Regions from separate parts of the Priestia sp. SRI_019 genome, predicted to be linked through region 2. Evidence: predicted binding sites of a transcription regulator. Region 2 holds the regulator's gene; each other region holds the start of a gene.

Region 1 (7,814 bases), on a different contig from region 2:
AATACCGATGAAAAATGTATATAGCATCAAGCGGCTATGATTACTGAATAAATCTGTTTCAAAAAACGTCATGCCTGAAAAGATAAGAAGTAATAAGGCATTTATAGGCAAAAGCTTCATAGCGACCTTACGTGAACGATCTCTAATATCGTCCATCGTACGGATCGTGGCAAAAATAAGTCCGTGCCATAAGCAAAGCATTGTTAACGTAACGCCGCCTGTGATGGTATATAGATTAACAATATCCGAAAAGCCGGCATTCATTTGCATGTTGCGCTCAACAGGCAGTCCTTTCATTAGCGCTGAAAATAAGATACCAAAAATGAGCGGTGGAAAAAGACTTCCAAAGAAGATAACCCAATCCCATGCATTTTTCCACGCTTGTTTTTCAACTTTCCCTCGAAATTCAAATGCTACACCGCGGCCAATAAGCGAAAGCAAAAGAAGAACAAAAAGAACATATGACCCGCTTAATAGCGTTGCATACCAGTTTGGAAAAGCGGCAAACATAGCACCGATTGCTGAAATTAGCCAAACTTCATTTGCATCCCAAAAAGGACCGATTGTATTAATAAAAGCTCGTCGCTCTAAGTCGTTTCTTCCTAAAAAACGAGACACCATTCCAATCCCAAAATCAAAGCCTTCTAAAAAGATAAAACCAACAAACAGAATGGATACTAGTAAATACCAGAATTCATTAAGAGAAAACATTGTATCCCTCCTTTGTAAACGGATCAGTTGATGTTACTTTTGTATGTGCTTCATGATCGTGATCTGGACCTTTTTTAATTTCTTTAACGAACAAGAACACCATAATCACAGCTAAAATTAAATAAAAGAACGAAAACGAGATAATAGAAAACAGCAATTCACCTGCTGTTACACCAGGAGACACGGCATCTTCCGTTTTCATATAGCCAAATACAACCCAAGGCTGACGGCCAATCTCTGTCATAATCCAACCTGCTGAGCTTCCAAGGAACGGAAAGGCAATGGCAATCGTCATAATACGTAAAAATAGTTTGCTTTCTTGAAGTTTTTTACGAGAAAGCAAGTACGTGCCCCAAATGCCTAATGCACATAATACGCCACCTAGACCAGCCATAATGCGGAAACTCCAAAATGTTGTCCGAACGGGTGGAATATAATTCCCTGCTCCATATTTCGCCGTATACTGCTCCTGCAGCTCATTCATCCCAGGAACGGAACCTGAAAATTTCCCGTATGATAAGAAGCTTAATAAATAAGGTATTTTGATTTCGCCCGTATTTTTCTTTTCATCGGGGTGAATATTTGCTGTTACCGTCCAAGCGCCTGGACTTCCGCTGTTTTCCCATAATCCTTCACTTGCGGCCATTTTCATGGGCTGTGTTTTAACTAAGTATCCAGCCTGTTCATGACCAGATAACGCAATTCCTACACCTGAAACTAACCCTACAATAATGGCAACTTGAAATGATTTTTTGGCAAAAGCCAAATGTTTTTTCTTTAAGAGCATAATGGCGCTGACACCCGTGATAAAAAAGGCGCCTGTTGCAAACGAACCTAAAATGGTATGAGGGAATTCAACCCACAGCTGACCGTTTGTTAACAATTTAAAGAAGTCATTCATTTCTAAACGTCCATTATTCAGCTCCATTCCAACCGGATGCTGCATAAAAGAATTAGCCGTTAAAATAAAGAACGCTGAAAAAATAGTACCTAGACTAACAAGCCAAATACATAGACAGTGCAGCCATTTAGGCAAACGATCCCACCCGAAAATCCACAGTCCAAGGAAAGTGGACTCCATAAAAAACGCTAGCAGTGCTTCAATAGCAAGCGGCGCACCGAATACATCTCCTACAAACCGTGAGTACTCTGACCAGTTCATGCCAAACTGAAATTCTTGTAAAATACCTGTTACGACTCCGACAGCAAAGTTAATCAGGAATAAGTGTCCCCAAAACTTTGCCATCTTTTTATACTGTTCATCTTTTTTTACTACGTACATCGTTTCCATGATCGCTACTAAAAAGACAAGACCGATAGATAGCGGTACAAAGATAAAATGAAACAGCGTCGTTGATGCAAATTGAATACGCGATAGTATAACTGTATCCATCTTCTTTCTCCTTTCATATATAAGAACATTCATCATTTCCATAGATACTTTGCTCATTTCTGAGTATCTTTTACTTACATTGTGAAATATTGAGCATAATAATTCGAGAGATATGCTCAGTGTTTCACATACATATGTAATATCTCTCTTTCTATTTACATAGTATAGTCTATTTTTTTAGCTGTGCACGTACATTTTTTGAACGTTTTTAGACTAAAACGTGACTTTCTTGTGACAAAAAAAGTGAAGGTTCTGTTTATTTTTTTCATAAAAAAAGCACGCTCTGATTTGAGCTTGCTTCTCTACGGTCGATATTTTGCTTTGGCATTTAATTTAGATTGACGAATGATTTGGTTGATGACTTCAGAAAACACAATACCAATGGCAATTGAACCTGAAATCATAAAGGCTTTCGCTGCAAGACTAATCGCTTCATTATAATTATTTTCTACAAAGTTACGCATGGCATCGTATGCTGTTCCTCCTGGAACTAGCGGAATAATACCTGCTACGGTGAAAATAATGATCGGCGTTCGGTAAATTTTTGCGTAAATTTGACTAATAATAGCAATAAAGAAGGCCGATGCAACTGTGCTTGGAATTTCATCTACGCCATAGAACGTTAGCAAATAGTAAATGAGCCAGCCAATCATTCCGACAAAGCCACTTTTTAATAATGATTCACGTGGAACATTAAAAATGATCCCAAATGCTGCTGAAGCAATAAAACTTGTAATTATCTGCTCTACGATATGCATATGATGCCTCCCTTCTATAGAAGCGTAAATACAATGGCAATACCTGCACCGATAGCGAATGCCGTCAGAAACGCTTCTGCTCCTTTTGATAATCCAGACAGTAAATGTCCCGCCATTAAATCTCGCACTGCATTGGTAATGGATAAGCCAGGAACGAGAGGCATAACGGATCCAATAATAATTTTATCAATTTGCGTGCCTAGTCCTGAAGCGACTAAGAGAGCTGATAAAAGTCCAATAACTAACGAAGCGGTAAACTCAGCAAAAAAGCGAATCGGAATAAGACGGTGGAAATACACCACGGTTAAAAATCCGAGACCTCCTGAAAACATGGCTGGAATAAAGTCCGTCCATAAACCTTGAAACATGATTAAAAAGCATCCGCTAGAAATGGATGCAGCTGCAAGTTGAACCCATAGTGGAAAAGCTACGTTCGTTGCTTCAATTTCTTGTAGCATTTCATACGCTTCCTCCAAGGAAATGTTTCCTTGACTGATTGTTCTTGAGACGCTATTTACCATGGTTACTTTTTTTAAATCGGTCGTTCGTTCGGAAATACGAATTAACTTCGTTTTCGTCGGTTCTTTCGTTTCAAGTGAAAACATAATCCCTGTTGGCGTCACATAGCTGTGGGATTTTTTTATACCGTAAGACGCTGCAATCCGCATCATTGTGTCTTCTACTCGATATGTTTCTGCTCCGCTTTCTAACATAATTTTACCTGCTAGTAAGCTAACGTCCATAATTTCATATTTATCTAATTTTTGTTGTGTCATCAAATCGCTCCAAACATATTAAAGCTTGGTTTTTTCCCCTACAGCATACAGTGTATAAGAAAGAGGGAAGTGGACGCAATGGTTAATGCAAAAAAGTGTGGACTTTTTGTCTCACACTTTCAGGAATAGTATATACATTCCTTATCAATTCATACGTTTTGTGGTCTCACGCTCTACTAATACAGGTGCCATTTTATACTGTATCTGATCTATTTCTTGCTGATCCTGAATTTGCTGAAGTAAGAGGTTTACTGCTTTTTCAGCCATTTTTTCCATCGGTTGACGGATAGTTGTTAGTGGAGGATGCGCTTCACTAGCTTCTGTAATATCATCAAACCCTATAACAGACAAATCTGCTGGAACGTGAAGCCCGTTTTGCCACGCACAGTGTATCACTTTCAGAGCGATGTAATCCGTAGCACAAATAAGCGCAGTTGGAGGATCTGGATGATGAGCTAGCTCATTTATAAACTGATATAGTTCATCTGAGTCATTCATATCTTCTTTCACAAACTTTGCGTTTGCTGACGGTACATACTGATAAAAAAGAGACAGACGGTGCTCGACTCCGCTTACAGCTTTTCCAACGAACCCTATATTCTTATGACCAAGGTCCGTTAAGTGAGCAACAGCTAATTGCATTCCCACCGCATCATCTACATGTACAATCGGCCAAAGTGCAGAAGAGGCGTCACCTGTAAGAGAAACGTAAGGCGTTTGATATTGTTTTAATACATCTACAAACGGATGCTGAGCAGCTACATAGTCTAATAAAATGACCCCATCAAACCAATGATTCATCATAACATTTAATTGACGCTCAGCCGTTGTTTCTTCGTAATCCGTGTGTCCAATAAGAACGTCCATCCCTCGACTTTGGACTTGTTGCTGTACCTTTTTTAATAGTTCAATTAGAAACGGATCTTTTAAATCTCTAATCAATATGCCGATAATCCCTGTTTTTTGGGCCCGCAGAGCTGCCGCAAATGGATTCGTCTGATACCCTAAATGAGCTGCTGCTTTTAGTACTTTTTGTTTAGTTGTTTCACTAATTTTAATTTTACCGTCTTTATTATTGAAGATTCTTGATACCGTAGCTAATGAAACACCCGCTTCTTTTGCTACTTCTGTAATCGTGACTTTTTTTCTCCCCATTCGTACCGACTCCCATTTCCTTTTAGTCTATCGACCAAGTAAACATTTTTCTTTATTATACTACTAGAAGCCGGCACCACTGAAAACTACCTTCCCTACTTTTCACTAAACAGCCACTTTAACACATCTTGAATTTTTTGATCCCAATATGCCCAGTCGTGACTTCCTTTTCCTTCTTCATATGTAAAACAAATAGGCTCTTGCTTACAGCGCTCGGAAAAACGTTTATTTTCCTGATATAAAAAATCTTCTGTTCCACAGCATTGATAAATACGCGGAGTCACTTCTCCATATCGCCGGCGATTTTCAAGCAGCCAGAAAAGATCATCCTCAGGTCTAATAACAGGCGGCATGCCAAAAATCAAAGGATAATCTAAGAACTGCACTTCTTCACGTCCTCCAAGCCCTTCAACGTCCATCACTCCTGATAAACTGGCAGCTGCAGAAAATTGATGTGGTTTGCGAAACGCCCATTTTAAAGCGCCGTATCCTCCCATAGAAAGGCCAGCTACAAAATTATCTTCTCTTTTTTCCGATAACGGAAAGAATGATCTAGCCAATTGAGGAAGTTCTTCTGTTACAAACGTCCAATACTTCTTTCCATAAGCCATATCTCTATAAAAGCTGCGATCTACATTTGGCATTACAACTGCAAGTCCTAATTCTGATGCGTAGCGTTCAATCGATGTTCTTCTCATCCATATCGTATGATCATCAGAAAGACCGTGTAATAAATAGAGCGTAGGGTGCTTCTCACTTCTTGTATTGGTTTGTAAACCAATTTGAGATTTTGTTTGCTGCGGTATCAAAACGTTCATTGAAGTACTTATTTGCAATACTTCTGAAAAAAAATCACATTGCATAAACGCCATATTTCTCTTCCCCCTATTTTTTCTTCCCTATTGGTTGATAACAAAACGTACATAATTCATATAAAAGTTGAAAAATAGTTTGATTATTTATAATTTTTAGTTTAACATAAAAACATCTTTTATGAAAACGTTTTACGTATAACGTTTTTTTAATTGAAATAGTGACGGTGATTCAAAGGAGGAATTTATATGGGGATAGTAAAAGTAACTTCTGACGAGTATAAGGAGCAAAAAGGAGATCTATTTTTCGTGATTTTCATTTCATGTGCAGCTGCTTTTGGAGGGTTGCTTTACGGCTATGACACAGCCGTCATTTCAGGAGCTATTGGGTTGATGAAAGTACATTTTAATCTCAGTCCAACGATGGTAGGTTTTGTTGTATCTAGTCTGCTGCTCGGTGGTGCCGTTGGGGTACTTGCTTCGGGAAAACTGAGTGATCGATTCGGTAGAAAAAGCATCTTACTTTTAGCAGCTTCTTTATTTGTCGTGTCCGCAATTATGCAAGCGCTATCTTCATCCATCTCTTTTGTGATTATTTCTCGAATTATTGGAGGACTAGGCATTGGTATGGCTTCTGTTCTTTCTATTACCTATATTTCTGAAATAGCCCCTCCGCACATGCGTGGCCGCTTAGGCTCTCTATACCAATTTGCTGTTGCCGTTGGGATTGTTTCTGTCTATTTTGTAAATGACTACATTTTATCTATTGGGGAAGACGCTTGGCAGAATTCCACGGGATGGCGCTACATTATCGGTGCTTCTGGCATTCCAGCTCTTTTATTTCTTCTTATTCTTTCTCCTGTTCCTGAAAGTCCGAGGTGGCTGGTAAAAGCAAACCGCACTTTAGAAGCTATGGACATTTTAATTAAAATCAATGGTACACACATTGCACGCCAAGAGCTGTATCATATTGAGCAATCGTTAAAAGAAAATCAACCGGCTTCTCTTTCGCTTTTTAAAGAGGCCTGTCTTCGAAAAGCGCTGCTTATTGGTATTCTACTTGCAGCCTTTCAACAGCTTGTCGGAATTAATGCCATTATTTATTACGCCCCGCAAGTTTTTGAAGCAGCTGGAGCTAGAGGAGATTTATCGCTCCTTGTTACGTCTATGATTGGTGTGGCTGCCTTTTTAGGCGTTCTTTGTTCCATGTGGCTTATCGACCGGATTGGCCGCAAAGCTTTATTGCTTATTGGCACGGCTGGTATGGCCGTTACGCAGCTTCTCGTTTCCTTTGGGTTTCATTCTCAAGGTACTGAAGGGTTGACTACTAGTTTACTTATTGTTTTTTATTTATTTCTTTTTAATATTTCTATGGGACCGGTTGTATGGGTTGTGATTTCTGAAATTTTTCCTAATCACGCGAGAGGCTATGCAATGTCTATTTCTACGTTTTTCTTGTGGATAGCTAATTGGTTTGTATCTCAGTTTTTCCCTATCCTTTGGAACAAAGCTGGAGGATCTTTTACATTTTTATTCTTTATGGTTATGTGTCTCGCTTCATTTTTGTTTATATGGAAGTGGGTTCCGGAAACAAAAGGAAAGTCACTTGAAGAAATTGAACATATGTGGAAGTAAAAGAAGAGGTTGGGATATAACCAAATGAATCCCATCTAAAGACGAACAAATGGGATTCATGAGCTAAACGGCTTATGACACCGTAGTTGATTTCCGTGCAAGACTTCGCTTTCCGCGGACGGCCGCTGAGCCTCCTCGTCGCTTTCGCTCCTGCGGGGTCTCATCTGTTCCGCTTTTCCCGCAGGATTCTTCGTCTCGCCCTCCCATCAACTACTAGAAGAATTTAAATAGATGAAAACTATGTTCACCCTAACAAAAAACGAACCACTAATCAAAAATTTTGATCAATGGTTCGTTTTTACTTTGTCTAAAATACTTTCGTCCCAGCCTCTTCTTTTTTATCGAATTTGTCCATCTCCGTAAATAATATATTTTAGCGTTGTTAATTCTTTTAATCCCATCGGTCCACGCGCATGAAGCTTTTGTGTACTAATTCCGATTTCTGCCCCGAAACCAAACTCTTCTCCGTCCGTAAACCTCGTTGAAGCATTTACATAAACAGCGGCTGAATTAACGCGCTGTAAAAAACACTGAGCATGAGCATAATTTGTTGTTACAATCGCTTCAGAGTGAT
Region 2 (7,814 bases):
TAACTCCATTCGATCGAGCTGTTTCCGTCTGCTTTGCGCACGTTTTGTAGTCGATGCGCGGGCGATGTTTCGCTGAATAAAATCATTCAGTTTTGCGACTTCATCTTGCTGCTTTTCATACTGACGCAACTCTTTTTCATATCGCTCTGCTTTTTGTACAAGGTATTTAGAGTAGTTGCCCGTGTACTTGACCGTTGTTTTTTGTGTGACTTCATACACTTGATTTACGACTTTATCAAGGAAGTAACGATCGTGTGAAACAATTAAAATAGCTCCTTCATACCCTTGCAGAAACTGTTCCAGCCATGCTAAAGTTTCAATATCTAAGTGGTTGGTAGGCTCATCGAGAATAAGCAAGTCTGGCTTTGTTAAAAGCAGTTTTGCAAGAGCCAAGCGCGTTTTTTGTCCACCGCTCAAGGAGGAAATAGGGGTGCTATAGTCAAAGTTTGAAAAACGGAAACCGTGAAGAATAGACCGTGTATCCGCTTCATATTGATAGCCGCCTAAATCTTTGAACGTTACTTGAAGCTGGTCGTACTCTTTGGTTAGTTTTTCGTATTGAACTGAATCATTAAAAATGTCTGGATCACCCATCTTCGTTTCAAGCGTACGTAATTCTTTTTCCATTTTCTTTAACGGAGCAAAGACCGTCATCATTTCTTCCCATATGGAGAGTGTTGACTCAAGAACTGTATCTTGTCCCATATAATCAATGGAAACACCTTTAGGTTTAATAATTTCTCCGCTGTCATAAGAAAGCTGCTCAGCAATAATTTTTAATAAAGTTGATTTACCAGCACCGTTTCGTCCCACTAGGGCAATGCGGTCTTTTGATTGTACTTCTAACTTTATATTCGATAAAATGGGTTCTGCCCCATAGTATTTTGTAATACCGTTCAATTGTAGAATAATCATTTTTTCACCTCTAGTAGTATATCCATAGTGTATTTTAACATATTTTCAACTACAAGTTCTTCTTACAAGCGTTTGTAATTTGTAGAGGGACAAGGACAAATGATGAAGCGAATGTTTTGATTCATGAAATAAAATGATTTTACCTGCACATTTTATACAGGATACTATGTTAAAATAAGAGATAAGTGCATCTCTGAACTTATATATGATGGATGTAGAAAACCCGTCATGACTAACAAACGAATCCTTTGAAGGGCACATTGCTTCGTTCTAGCTACCGACTTTAAGTAGTGCTGGATAGACAAAAGCCGTCGGGGTGCGAAGCGGAGTATATATAAAACAAGAGAAAAGAGAGAGAATTGGAAGCGCTACCTCAAAGCGGTTGATGCTTTGTGAAAGGTAATGCAATATGACTTGAAAATGTTAGTAATGACATACATGAACTGAGGGGGTACAACGTGAACACTGAACAATTAAAAATACCACAAGCAACGGCTAAACGATTGCCGCTTTATTATCGTTTTTTAAAAAACTTGCATGCTTCTGGTAAACAGCGTGTTTCGTCAGCGGAGTTAAGTGAGGCAGTGAAAGTTGATTCTGCTACTATTCGCCGGGATTTTTCTTACTTTGGAGCATTAGGGAAAAAGGGATACGGCTACAATGTGAATTATTTGCTTACATTTTTCCGTAAAACGTTAGACCAAGATGAAGTAACGAAAGTAGCACTGATTGGCGTAGGGAATCTCGGAACGGCCTTTTTAAATTATAATTTTATTAAAAATAATAACACTAAAATTGAGTGCGCTTTTGATGTGATAGAAGATAAAGTCGGTACAAAAGTAGGCGACGTGCCGGTTTATCACCTTGACCAATTGGAAGATTATATGAGTGATGACATCTCAGTAGCGATTTTAACCGTTCCAGCCACTGTTGCTCAGCAAATTACCGATCGTTTAGTGAGTTGCGGAATTAAAGGAATTTTAAACTTTACTCCTGCACGCTTAAACGTACCGGATGAGATTCGACTGCATCATATTGATCTTGCTGTAGAATTACAGTCGCTTGTCTACTTTTTGAAAAATTATCCTGTTGAATAAGGCGGACTATGTTACGATTTCCTTAAGTCTAAATTAATAAGGAGAGTGGGAATATGGGGATTGGAGCAGGCAGTTGGATTATTATTGCGATTGTAGCACTGCTTATTTTTGGACCGAAACGGTTACCGGAGCTAGGAAGATCAGTGGGCCAAACGCTTAGAGAGTTTAAGCATGCCGCTAGCGGTGCATCAGAAGATCGTGAAAAAGATAAACAGCGTCAAGTAGATGACAAAGAGTAAAAGGGTGATCATAGTATGACCGAACAAGAAATGTCAATATATGATCATATAGGAGAGCTGCGAAAACGCATTTTAATTGTTTTATTTTTCTTTGTGATTGCCACAATTGGCGGCTTTTTTATAGCGGATAAGGTCATTGTCTATTTACAGCATGCTGATGAGGCAAAAAATTTAACGATGAATGCATTTAGGCTAACAGATCCAGTTAAGATTTATATGCAGTTTGCTGTTATTATCGGCTGTGTACTTGCAGCTCCTGTTGCACTGTATCAACTCTGGGCATTTATTAGTCCTGGTTTATATGAAAAAGAGCGGAAGGTAACGCTAGGATATATTCCTGTTTCCATTTTTCTCTTTATCGGCGGTGTCTCTTTTTCTTATTTTGTGTTGTTTCCATTTGTCGTCGATTTTATGACGCGCGTTTCTGATGAGCTGAATGTAAACCAAGTGATTGGCATTAATGAATACTTTTCTTTTTTAATGCAGCTCACACTGCCTTTTGGCCTGTTGTTTCAGCTTCCTGTCGTCGTGATGTTTTTGACGAGATTAGGAATTATCACGCCTATGTTTTTATCTCAAATTCGAAAATATGCCTATTTCGTACTGCTAGTTATTGCCGCACTTATTACACCACCGGAATTGCTCTCGCACATGATGGTGACAGTGCCGCTCTTAATTTTGTATGAAATCAGCATCATTATTTCCCGCATTTCGTATCGCAAAGTGTTAAAGGCAAGGGCAGAGCAAGAAAGAGAAGATGTTAGTATGTAAAAAAACCACTGAAACAGTGGTTTTTTTATTTAGATGAATCATCTTGATTTTTATATTGCTGCTGCAATTTTTTAATTTTGTAGTGCAAGATAAAGATGCGAACCGCAAACCTGAAATCGAATGCGGCTACGAGTGCAAATAAGATTGTGGGGAAATTCCACACGGTTTCCTGAGCATTTTGAATTGCCAAGTAAGTAAATAAAATCCCCATAATAATATAAATAAACCCTCGTGTTAAAGGGATATTCTTCATAAAAACATGCCTCCAAAAATAAACTGCATTTGTTCTGCTTGTTTTTGCATTTCTATAATTTTATCTGCAAAAATAGTTTGAGATAAAATAACGATTGTATTCATCAAAACATGAGCAATAATAGGTACAACAATTAGTCTTGTTCTTGCATAAAGGAATGCAAATACAAATCCCATGGCTGTATACACAAGTAAATGTTTAAAATCCCAGTGTACCGCAGCGAAAATAAGGGAACTAATAAATGCAGAGATAAAGAAATTGTATCGTTTGTGAAGAGAGCCGAAAATAATCTTTCGGAAAATAATCTCTTCTAGTATTGGTCCAATAACAGACGTAACGACAATAAGGAACGGTGTTGCTTTAACAAGGTTAACAATATTTTGTGTGTTTTCAGATACTTGGGTAATGCCAAGAGCGTGTTCGATCATACCTGCTACAGCTTGACCAGCCATAGCGAGAAACACCCCAAGGACTGACCAGACAACAGCAATCGTTTTTCCAGCATGTTCTATACGCATGGACATGTCACGACGCAGCAGCAGTAAGACAATAAGTAAGCCAAGGATAAAGCTAATGATAGTCCAATAAGTCAAAAGCAGGACATTCGCTGTTCGAACTGGATAGTCATCAAACATTCCTGTTAATTTTAACAGCGGTATACCAACAACTCCTGAAAACTGCATAAGGATGTAGGTGAGGATAACATACCAATAACGTTTTTCCAATCTTCTATACTCCTTTAAAAGGTTTTTATGTATATATGTCGAAGAAGTACTGTAAAGTTAGTAATTTCTTCTTGCTCGTATTGTAACATACATATTATTGAACAGAGAAAAGAATGCTTTATTTCTCAAAATCGTCGAAATCTAAGACTATTATATGTAGTTGTCGTAAATTTTAAATTTTTTTTGTTTAATACTTGCAAAAAAAACCCACTTTGTTTTAATATAATAATTGTGTTAGCACTCGTCGAGGTTGAGTGCTAATAAAAATGCAAACATATTATTTGAGGAGGTTGTTTCACTTGTTAAAGCCATTAGGTGATCGCGTAGTGATTGAACTTGTAAAATCTGAGGAAAAAACAGCAAGCGGTATCGTGTTACCGGACAGTGCAAAAGAAAAACCACAAGAGGGTAAGATTGTTGCTGTTGGTACAGGCCGAGTATTAGAAAGCGGTGAGCGTGTAGCTTTAGAAGTAGCTGCGGGCGATCGTATCATCTTCTCAAAATATGCGGGTACTGAAGTGAAATACGAAGGTACTGAATACTTAATTTTACGCGAAAGCGATATTTTAGCTGTAATCGGCTAATTTTAACCACAAACTTATCATACGTAAAAAATAGATTATTAAGAACATCTTGAGGAGGTCAAAGAACATGGCAAAAGACATTAAATTTAGCGAAGAAGCACGTCGCGCAATGCTACGTGGTGTAGATACATTAGCAAATGCTGTAAAAGTAACGCTTGGACCAAAAGGTCGTAACGTTGTATTAGAAAAGAAATTCGGTTCACCGCTTATTACAAATGACGGTGTAACAATTGCAAAAGAAATCGAATTAGAAGACGCATTTGAAAATATGGGTGCTAAATTAGTAGCGGAAGTCGCTAGCAAAACAAACGACGTTGCTGGTGACGGTACAACTACTGCAACAGTTTTAGCGCAAGCAATGATCAGAGAAGGTCTTAAAAACGTAACGGCTGGTGCTAACCCAATGGGTATCCGTAAAGGGATGGAAAAAGCAGTAGCTGTAGCGGTTGAAGAACTAAAAGCAATCTCTAAACCAATTCAAGGTAAAGATTCAATTGCTCAAGTAGCGGCTATCTCAGCAGCTGACGAAGAAGTAGGTCAATTAATTGCTGAAGCAATGGAGCGCGTTGGTAACGACGGCGTTATCACACTTGAAGAATCAAAAGGTTTCACAACTGAATTAGAAGTGGTAGAAGGTATGCAGTTTGACCGTGGATATGCATCTCCTTATATGGTAACTGATTCAGATAAAATGGAAGCTGTATTAGATGATCCATACATCTTAATCACAGACAAAAAAATCGGTAACATTCAAGAAATCTTACCGGTATTAGAGCAAGTTGTTCAACAAGGCAAGCCTCTATTAATCATCGCTGAAGACGTAGAAGGCGAAGCTTTAGCAACATTAGTTGTGAACAAACTTCGTGGTACATTTACAGCTGTAGCTGTTAAAGCTCCTGGTTTCGGTGATCGTCGTAAAGCAATGCTACAAGATGTTGCAATCCTAACAGGCGGAGAAGTAATCACTGAAGAGCTTGGTCTTGACTTAAAAACAGCAAGCATCGATCAATTAGGTCGCGCTTCTAAAATTGTTGTAACAAAAGAAAATACAACAGTTGTAAACGGTGCAGGAAACGCAGAAGATATCCTAGCACGCGTAAACCAAATCAAAGCTCAGCTTGAAGAAACAACTTCAGAGTTTGACCGTGAAAAATTACAAGAGCGCTTAGCAAAACTTGCTGGTGGCGTAGCTGTAATTAAAGTGGGTGCGGCAACTGAAACTGAGTTAAAAGAACGTAAATTACGTATTGAAGATGCATTAAACTCTACGCGTGCTGCGGTTGAAGAAGGTATCGTAGCTGGTGGTGGTACTGCATTAGTAAATATCTATAATAAAGTAGCAAGCATCGAAGCTGACGGTGACACTGCTACAGGTATCAACATCGTATTACGTGCGATCGAAGAGCCTGTACGTCAAATCGCTCACAACGCTGGTTTAGAAGGATCAGTAATCGTTGAGCGTCTAAAAGGCGAAGCAGTTGGAACTGGATTTAACGCTGCAACTGGCGAGTGGGTAAATATGCTAGACACTGGTATCGTTGACCCAACAAAAGTAACGCGTTCAGCTCTTCAAAATGCTTCTTCTGTAGCGGCTATGTTCTTAACAACTGAAGCAGTTGTTGCTGACAAGCCAGAAGAAGGCGGAGCACCTGCAATGCCTGACATGGGCGGCATGGGTGGAATGGGCGGCATGATGTAATCACTGCCCTACCTAAAAAAGCGACCAAGTACTCACTTGGTCGCTTTTTTGCGTGCATTAATATTTTCAGATTTTTTTAAAATTTGTTAAGATAGTACTATGTTTATTGAAAAACATACTAAACTCAAGGCTTAACTGAGTTTTAAGGGGGAGCTTCGTTGATTCAGCTGGATCATATTAATAATAAATTAAACCAAGTATTAGAAAACATCGATCAAATTGTAATTGGAAAGCGTCATGTATCTACGTTGAGTTTGGTTGCTTTGCTTGCAAAGGGGCATATTTTGCTTGAAGATGTGCCGGGTGTGGGGAAAACGATGCTCGTGAAGGCACTGGCCAAATCGATTGATGCAGAATTTAAACGAATTCAATTCACGCCCGATTTGCTGCCGTCCGACGTAACAGGTGTTTCTATTTACAGTCCAAAAGACATGGAATTTCATTTTCGTCCAGGTCCTATCATGAGCCACATTGTACTCGCTGATGAGATTAACAGGACTTCTCCTAAAACACAATCGGCGCTTTTAGAAGCAATGGCTGAGCATCATGTAACAACCGATGGTATCACCCGGGAAATTCCAGCGCCTTTTTTTGTGATGGCTACTCAAAATCCTGTTGATTTTGATGGGACCTATCATTTGCCAGAAGCGCAGCTGGATCGATTTTTATTCAAATTAAGCATGGGGTATCCTACGCAGGAAGAGGAGCTTCAAATTTTAAACGGCGTATCGACTCAAGTTAATCTTGAAGATGTCAAACCCGTCATGAGCATTCCAGAATTAGTACAGGCTCAAAAAACTGTAAGCAGTATTTATGTAGATGATGCGATCAAGCACTATATCATCGAAATCATTCGCAAAACGCGCTCTCATCCACATGTTTCGTTAGGTATCAGTCCTCGTGGAACGGTTTCCTTTATGAAGGCCGTTCAAGCATATGCGTTAGTGAAGGGAAGAGATTACTGTCTTCCTGATGATGTTCAAGAGCTTGCTTCGTATGTGTGTGCACATCGATTAATGCTAAGATCTGATACCCAGTACAGCGGCTTAACAGCGGATGATGTGATGAAGCAAATTATGGCTGATACGAAAGTACCTGTTAAAAGGTAAGAGGTACTTTATGAAACAGTATATAAAAGTGATATGGAATAAATGTAGGGGCTGGTTCGTTTTATTCTGCATCTTTGCTGCTACGTTTTCTTACGCGATGTTTCAAGGGGGCTTTGTCAGCTGGTTTTTATTTTATAGCTTCTTACCTTTTGGATTATATGCGGCAGCCGTTTTGCTTTATCCGTTAAAGAAGTGGAATGTTACTCGTGATGTGAAGCTACAGCCTCGATTCGCTGGAGATCATCTTTCGTATGACATTCATATTACACGCTCCTCGGGTTTTCCTGTTTATATGGCAGCAGTGAAAGAGGAGAGTAACCTTTTAGATCAAGAAGAAAGAACAATTTATCCGCTTTTTCAACGAAATGCTGTTATTCCGCATGAAAGATCGTTTGTAGAAAGAGGAGAATATGAATTTTTTA
Region 3 (7,814 bases), on a different contig from region 2:
TGTCAGCCAACCCTCCCTACTGAATCTTCTGTATGTCGAATTTCATCCACCGGAATATAATAGTCCGAGTTGTATTGAAAAGAACGAGCTAGTAAACAAGCTCCGACTCCTGTCAAACCGAATATCGCCATCCACACCCAGTGGAACGTTAAGCCAAAACCAGCAATGAACCAGAAAACGGACATGATAAATGGAATACCTGAATTCTTAGGCATATGAATCGGAGAGAAAGCAGCTGTTTCCTTCGCTTTTTTCTTTTTTCTTTCTTCTTTTATTGTCCACCACGCATCTTGCCCCGCTACTGTTGGAATCACTGCAAAATTGTAGTGCGGCGGCGGTGAAGGGATGGACCATTCTAATGTACGTCCATTCCAAGGATCCCCTGTTACATCTCGTTCTCCGTACTTAATGCCATGAAGAATCTGCCATGCTTGAAAGATAAACCCTATGCCCATAAAGAAAGCTCCGACTGTAGAGATAACGTTCAGCGGTCCCCATCCCATGTCAAAGTCATACGTATAAATACGGCGTGTCATTCCCATAAAACCTAATGCATACTGAGGCATGAAGCATACATAAAAACCAATATTCCACGTCCAAAACGCCCATTTACCAAGACGGTCATTTAGTTTGAAGCCAAACATTTTTGGCCACCAATAGTACAAACCTGCAAAAAAGCCGAATACAACGCCTCCGATTAACACTTGGTGAAAGTGTGCAACTAAAAAGTAGCTATTATGATACTGATAGTCTGCGGGAGCTGCTGAAAGCATAACACCCGTTGCTCCTCCCACAACAAAACACGGGATAAAAGCAATTGTCCATAGCATTGGCTGCGTCATTTGAATACGGCCGCGGAACATCGTAAATAACCAGTTGAACACTTTAACACCCGTTGGAATTCCGATAGCCATCGTCGTAATAGCAAAAAACACATTCACATTAGCACCTGCACCCATCGTAAAGAAATGATGCACCCATGTGAAATACGATAGAACGCTAATAATCATCATTGAAAAAACCATAGACTTATAGCCAAATATCTTCTTTTGAGAAAACGTTGCAACGATTTCAGAAAAAATGCCGAATGCAGGAAGTACAACGATATACACTTCAGGATGTCCCCACATCCAAATTAAGTTAATGTACATCATCGGATTTCCTCCGCCGGTCATAGTAAATAAGTGTCCGTCAAAGAAGCGGTCAATAAACAATAAAGCAAGCGTTACGGTTAATACAGGAAACGCGAAAATGATAATAATACAGCTTGCTAGAACGGACCACGTGAATAGCGGCATATGCATAAGTTTCATGCCCGGCGCACGCATTTTTAAAATAGTCATAATAAAATTAATTCCAGAAGCCAAGCTGCCAATACCTGATATTTGAATACCCCAAATATAAAAATCTTGACCTGGTCCAGGACTGAACTGCATGCCAGAAAGCGGCGGATAACTCAACCATCCTGCATCTGGCGAGCCGCCGATTACAAACGACAAATTAAAAAGCATGGCGCCAAAGAAAAATAGCCAAAAGCTTACCGCGTTTAAAAAAGGATAGGCGACATCTCTTGCTCCAATTTGAAGCGGCACAACAATGTTAAAGAAAGCAAACATAAGCGGCATTGCCATAAATAGAATCATAATAGTTCCGTGCGTAGTAAAAATTTCGTTGTAATGATTAGAATCTAGAAAATGCCACTGAGGGAATGCTAGTTGCATACGCATTAATAATGCATCTACTCCGCCTCGAAACAGCATCAATAATGAAGAAAGCATATACATAATTCCAATTTTTTTATGATCCACCGTTGTGAGCCACTCACGCCATAGCCACTTCCATTTTTTAAGATACGTAAGAACAAAAATAATACCGGCTAGTGTTAACAAAATGGCGACATCTGCTCCGTAAATCATAGGTTCTCCTGTCACGAAAAAATGAGATGAAAAATCTTTTAATTTGTCTAACAACTTATTTTCCTCCTTCCTGGTGCTCATGCTGTGTATGTACTTGTTCTTCAGAAGCCACATTCATAGTCTTCATGTCTCCATTTTTCATATGGTGATGCTGACTATAATATTGACCACCGTTTTTAATGACAATTTCTTGGAATAAGCCTTTAGGAATGGTAGAATACGATTTTTCTAGAGAAAGACCTTGTTGGGCAAGATTGCTATAATCAGCTTTTGTTAAAGCTGGTGATGTTTCTTTCACTTGCTTTACCCATTGATTAAATTCTTTTGTCGATGTAGATTTAACTTTAAAGTTCATATGAGCGAACCCTTCACCCGTAAAATTCGCACCCGAACCAAAATATTCTCCCTTGTGATCAGCTTGCAGCCAAAGCCCCATTGCCATTCCCGGCATGGTATATAATTGTCCTCCCAGCTGGGGTACCCAAAAAGAATTCATAGGTGCATCTGACGTTAGCACGAATTGAACGGGCACATCTTTTGGAATTTTGACATAGTTCACTGTCGCAATATCTTGATCCGGATATTGAAATAACCATTTCCAGTCAAGGGATGTTACTTCAATCGTTAGCGGCTTTACATCTTTTTTCGGCGGATCTGCTAAGTCATACGTCGTCTTGGCCGTAGCGAAACCTAAAATACCAATAATAATAATGGGGATGCCCCACCAAATAAATTCAAGACGCTTACTATCGTCCCAATCTGGCCGATACGGAGCCTTGTTTCCAGGCTTATCGCGGTAGCGTAAAACGATATACACAAGCAGACCTAAAACAGGAATAACAACAATTGTGCATAAAATTATGGAAAAAATAATTAACTGGTATTCTTTTTGAGCCACCGCCCCCTGCGGATTTAAAATCAAATAACGACTATCACAGCCTGCTAAAAAAATTGTGATGAATACGGAGAGAATGATTAACTTGCTAATATGCATTGATTTTTGCTTTCTCACCTAAGTTCAGGCTCCCTTCCTCTAAATCTCTGTACATAATAATGGTATATAAACGTTCATATTAGAGATGCATCTCAACAGATCAAAAGGCTAAAAACCTCCTAACATATTGAAGTTTGTCATGACATATTGCTTACTCCTAAAAAATTATCATGTTGCGTTGTTAAAGGGTGTGATATTTATCACACTTGAAGCGATTTTTATCTAGTTTAAATGGCTTTACCATAATTTCGTCACATATTTGGGTAAATGTGGTGTGAAATGCCTTGCTCCTAGCGCGTAGATTCTGATAAAAGCAAAAAGCTCTTCCAGTTCTTATTAACTGGAAGAGCTTTTTAGGAGTAATGAAGTATGGAGCTTTATTTCTTACTAGTTTGTTTGCTTCACATGCTGAAACATCCAATCAATCATTTTTTGTTAAGACAGTTATGACTTCTTTATATTCCTCTAACTCTTTGGTCTGTGCGAGGGTATTGATTTTCTCTAGCGATAAAAGAGAGCTCTGAATAATAAATGTGCGAGGTTCCGTATCATTTTGCAGTAATTCATCAGAGATAAACGTCACAAATTCCAGACTCTTCTTTTGCTCCTCTTGATTTGTTAGTTTATTTTCAATCACCCGTTTTAACTTCGCGGTTACGCGCGTAAGCTCAGTCGAAAAATGACTTTCTCTTTTCTCATTAAATACCGCAGAGTAAACGTAGGGATTAAATAACTGTTCTTTTTGTTCTGCTACTTCGATTACGATTTCCTCTATACGCTTCATACAATAACGGACAATTTGTTCAATAGGCAATGGATAGTTTAGTGCTTTATTCATTTTAAATATATTGTTAAGCATTCCTTCTAGCAGCACAGCTCCATCAAATAAATAAGGAGAAGTCTTAGACGGGAAAATCTGCTGCAAACGTTCATATATCCAGTTGAATGTTGCTGTTTTTAACTCCTCTATATATTGAAATGTTTTGATCTCATTTAAAACGAGTGTACTTTCAATCATTTCAGGAATTTTGTTTTGCTCTGCAAAGTTCAGCATAAAAATTATCTGTTCTTCAAATACCTTCTGATTGTCTCCTTTATATTCAATGGCTACTTTTTCTCTTTGTAGAATAAGTGATTCTTGCAAAGACGAAAGTAATGAGAGAAGCAGTTCGCTTTTAGATGAAAAATATTTATAAAATGTTCCTTTTGAAATCCCGCTTCTTTCTAATATATCTTGTACCGAAGTGTCTACGTATCCTTTTTCCATAAAAAGCTGGTGCGTATGCCCTAAAATATCGAGCTGTTTTTGATTCATTGCTGCTACTCCTCTGTTTACAATTTACTTTTTATTTAGTATAACTTATCTGCTTTTTCCTACGTGAATTTTATCCTTTTTCCTTGATAAACAACTAAAAATAATTATATACTATCAGTACATTTTTATACATATAGTATAAAAATGTACTGATAGTATAGGTTAATTCAACAAAGTAATTTCTAGCAAGTAACAACTACTAAGCGCTATGTAGTTAGTAGATTCCAAATTTATACCTATTCTGAAGGAGGAATAAGATCATATGAACAAAGAAGTCATTCCCGTTACAGACATTCCAAAATTCCAATCACGTGCAGAAGAGTTTTTCCCTATCCAATGGTATAAAGAAATGCTGAACAACCATCCTGTTTATTTTCATGAAGAAACAAACACATGGAATGTATTCCAATACGACCATGTTAAACAAGTCTTGAGCAACTACGAATTTTTTTCAAGCGATGGACAAAGAACCACTATTTTTGTTGGGGATAATAGTAAGAAAAAAAGCACATCTCCAATTACCAATCTTACAAACTTAGATCCTCCTGACCACCGGAAAGCGCGATCTTTGCTTGCTGCAGCTTTTACTCCTCGCAGTTTAAAGAACTGGGAACCGCGAATTAAACAAATTGCAGCAGACCTTGTAGAAGCGATACAAAAGAATTCAACTATTAATATTGTTGACGATTTATCTTCTCCTTTTCCTAGTTTAGTTATAGCAGATCTATTCGGCGTACCGGTAAAAGACCGATATCAGTTTAAAAAATGGGTAGATATTCTGTTTCAGCCTTATGACCAAGAAAGATTAGAAGAGATTGAACAAGAAAAGCAGCGTGCAGGAGCTGAATATTTTCAATACCTCTACCCGATTGTCATTGAAAAGCGCTCCAACCTTTCTGATGATATTATCTCAGACTTAATTCAAGCCGAAGTTGATGGTGAAACATTCACAGATGAAGAAATTGTACACGCTACCATGCTGCTTTTAGGTGCAGGAGTTGAAACCACAAGTCACGCCATTGCAAATATGTTTTATTCTTTTTTATATGACGAAGAGTCGTTATACAGAGAGCTGAGAAACAATAAAGAATTAGCTCCAAAAGCAGTAGAAGAAATGCTTCGATATCGGTTTCACATCTCCAGACGAGATCGGACGGTTAAACAAGATAACGATTTATTAGGCGTTAAGCTAAAAAAAGGAGATGTTGTTATTGCGTGGATGAGCGCATGTAATATGGATGAGAATATGTTTGAAAACCCTTTTTCTGTAGACATTCATCGCCAAACTAATAAAAAACACTTAACGTTTGGGAACGGACCTCATTTTTGTTTGGGCGCCCCTCTTGCTCGACTTGAAATGACAATCATATTAGAAGCCTTTTTAGAGGCCTTTTCTCATATCGAACCATTTGAAGATTTTGAATTAGAATCGCATTTAACTGCTTCAGCTACGGGGCAATCTTTAACGTATTTGCCGATGACGGTGTACAGATAAAGGTTATGTACATGATAAAGTAGAGAAACATGAAAGAAGTTTATCTTCTCTCATGTTTCTCTTTTCTTTTATTATCTCGTTTAATTATTTATGTACCAAGTTTAGGAGGCCGTTAATATGATTTAAAGCAGACAGTACCGAAATTCAAGTGACGATGAGCTGGTTAACGAAATATCAGCTATTGCCTTCTCTGCCTTAATACATCTTCTATAAAATGCTGATACAAATAATTAATAAGAGCAGTCGCAATCGAGATGGCAAAAAGTTGAAAACGCGTCATGTTGACCATTTTGTATACCTTTAGTTTTTCTGCCAGACTCGTCAAAGGATAAGCAAATAGATAATCAAATAGAACGTTAATCAGCAAATATTTTTTGAAATTTCCATAGGTCAGCTTGAATACCCAAAAATTAGCTACAAAAAATGGTCCAAAGATAAAAGATATATCGCTTGAAAGTTTAGGAAAAAGAGGTTTTCTCACTTTCCACCAAGTAAAGCTTTTAGATAACTCACTTATAAAAGCAATAACTAATGAACTAAATGTTAAAACAGGTAGGTATCTTTTAAAGACAAATTTATCAACTTTTACTATAGACAGCCAAGGCAATAAAAGTACTGCCAAAAGCGTTAACTTTCCTTTCATTATGTACCCAACTCCTGCCGTTACGAAAATGTAAGCTAGATCATATCCTCTTTAGTTTGTGTAATACGCTCTTTTTTATGTGCTTATTACACTGCGTTAGTTTTTTATTCGCCTTTTATTACAAGATTTTTTGCTTTCAGGAAATTATTGATTCTCATATTCTGCATGTGCATGGAGAAAATACGGAGGTGAATGTTTAAAAGGAGGAATTAAAAATGACTACAGTACGTGAAGTTATGACTAAAGATGTGAAAGCTTGTGCACCGCACGACCCAGTAACAGCAGCTGCAAAATTAATGCGTGATATTAATTGTGGTTCTGTGCCGGTGTGTCAAGAAAATCGAGTAATGGGAATGATCACAGACCGTGATATCGTATTAAACTGCGTGGCGGATGGAAAAGATTGCAGCACTGTGCATTGCCATGATTGTATGACTAAAGATGTAATTACGTGTTCTCCGGATACGGATATTCACGAGTGTGCACGTATGATGGCTGACCATCAAATCCGCCGCATTATTGTAGTGGAGAATAATAATAATATGGTTGGAATCTGCGCAATCGGCGACCTTGCGACAGTGAACGTATATGTTGATGAAGCTGGTGCAGCATTAAGCGAAATTTCTAACCAAGTTCATTAAAACTTTTCAGCATATAAATCCTTAATGCTTGTACAAAATAACCCTGTCTGCAAGGAGGTGCTAACATGCCAAATTTAAACGATAACAAATTTAAAAAGATTCAGTCTGAGAGTCAAAAGCAAGGAAAGTCTCAAGAAGAATATGCGGCTGAGCTTGACGCTAATCGTGCAAAAAGCCAAAAGAAAAAGTAAGAATAAAAAGGGATTACAATCGGCAGAGGCTCGTTTGTAATCCTTTTTATCATCCCGTTTTGTTACAGGCTGCGATCAGTTATAAATGTATAGTGAGTATATGCTTCATACTTTTCACCTGGCTTTAATACACAAGAAGGAAAATGCTTATGATGAATAGCGTCCGGTAAACCTTGTGTTTCTAGGCAAACACCAAGGTATTTCTCTGAATGAACTCCTCTAATTTTGAATTCTTCGTCTAGATGATTTCCCGTATAGAGAACGATTGAAGGCTGATCCGTTTTGACTTCTATTTTGCGGCCGCTTGCAGGATCAAATAATGACATCTGATTTTCAGCTTCTGCTTCTAAAAGAAATGGATGATCGTATCCTTTACCCACTAATATATTTTGCAGATGTGTAGATTCGACTCCTTCCTTGAGACTATGTCCTTCTCTAAAATCAAATGGGGTATCTGTGACGTTTAACACTTCTCCAGTAGGTAAAAGATCATCATTCAACTCTAAGAATTCGTTACTTTTCAGCTTCAAAACATGATCCAACACCGTTTCTTTTAGATTTCCGCTTAAATTGAAATACGTATGATTTGTTAAATTAATAAGAGTATCTTGATCTGTTA

Evidence for each region. Region 2 encodes Rex, which represses fermentation and respiration genes when NADH is low (regulators of the CRP and FNR family bind a similar motif). Its sites were predicted from a motif close to TTGTGAAATATTTCACAA; they were not measured.
Region 1: AC2YJL_RS22435 (cytochrome ubiquinol oxidase subunit I) is a predicted target of Rex. The motif match lies at 2,184-2,201, and genes of this name have one in related genera.
Region 3: AC2YJL_RS14900 (cytochrome c oxidase subunit II) is a predicted target of Rex. The motif match lies at 3,099-3,116, and genes of this name have one in related genera.

The regions. Positions count from the first base shown of each region.
Region 1 is NZ_JBYCZN010000004.1:305,868-313,681, forward strand. It holds gene cydB (cytochrome d ubiquinol oxidase subunit II) at 1-711, opposite strand, end outside; gene AC2YJL_RS22435 (cytochrome ubiquinol oxidase subunit I) at 698-2,104, opposite strand; gene AC2YJL_RS22440 (threonine/serine exporter family protein) at 2,407-2,862, opposite strand; gene AC2YJL_RS22445 (threonine/serine exporter family protein) at 2,877-3,638, opposite strand; gene AC2YJL_RS22450 (LacI family DNA-binding transcriptional regulator) at 3,783-4,793, opposite strand; gene AC2YJL_RS22455 (alpha/beta hydrolase) at 4,889-5,665, opposite strand; gene AC2YJL_RS22460 (sugar porter family MFS transporter) at 5,855-7,240, shown strand; gene AC2YJL_RS22465 (hypothetical protein) at 7,313-7,447, opposite strand; gene AC2YJL_RS22470 (glutamate-5-semialdehyde dehydrogenase) at 7,579-7,814, opposite strand, start outside.
Region 2 is NZ_JBYCZN010000015.1:6,715-14,528, reverse strand. It holds gene AC2YJL_RS27155 (ABC-F family ATP-binding cassette domain-containing protein) at 1-915, opposite strand, end outside; gene AC2YJL_RS27150 (redox-sensing transcriptional repressor Rex) at 1,374-2,012, shown strand; gene tatA (twin-arginine translocase TatA/TatE family subunit) at 2,066-2,251, shown strand; gene tatC (twin-arginine translocase subunit TatC) at 2,267-3,022, shown strand; gene AC2YJL_RS27135 (YdiK family protein) at 3,048-3,275, opposite strand; gene AC2YJL_RS27130 (CPBP family intramembrane glutamic endopeptidase) at 3,272-4,000, opposite strand; gene groES (co-chaperone GroES) at 4,300-4,584, shown strand; gene groL (chaperonin GroEL) at 4,652-6,283, shown strand; gene AC2YJL_RS27115 (AAA family ATPase) at 6,442-7,392, shown strand; gene AC2YJL_RS27110 (DUF58 domain-containing protein) at 7,403-7,814, shown strand, end outside.
Region 3 is NZ_JBYCZN010000002.1:906,392-914,205, forward strand. It holds gene cyoC (cytochrome o ubiquinol oxidase subunit III) at 1-1, opposite strand, end outside; gene qoxB (cytochrome aa3 quinol oxidase subunit I) at 3-1,970, opposite strand; gene AC2YJL_RS14900 (cytochrome c oxidase subunit II) at 1,972-2,910, opposite strand; gene AC2YJL_RS14905 (TetR/AcrR family transcriptional regulator) at 3,332-4,225, opposite strand; gene AC2YJL_RS14910 (cytochrome P450) at 4,488-5,720, shown strand; gene AC2YJL_RS14915 (hypothetical protein) at 5,899-6,363, opposite strand; gene AC2YJL_RS14920 (CBS domain-containing protein) at 6,579-7,004, shown strand; gene AC2YJL_RS14925 (hypothetical protein) at 7,070-7,195, shown strand; gene AC2YJL_RS14930 (aldose epimerase family protein) at 7,258-7,814, opposite strand, start outside.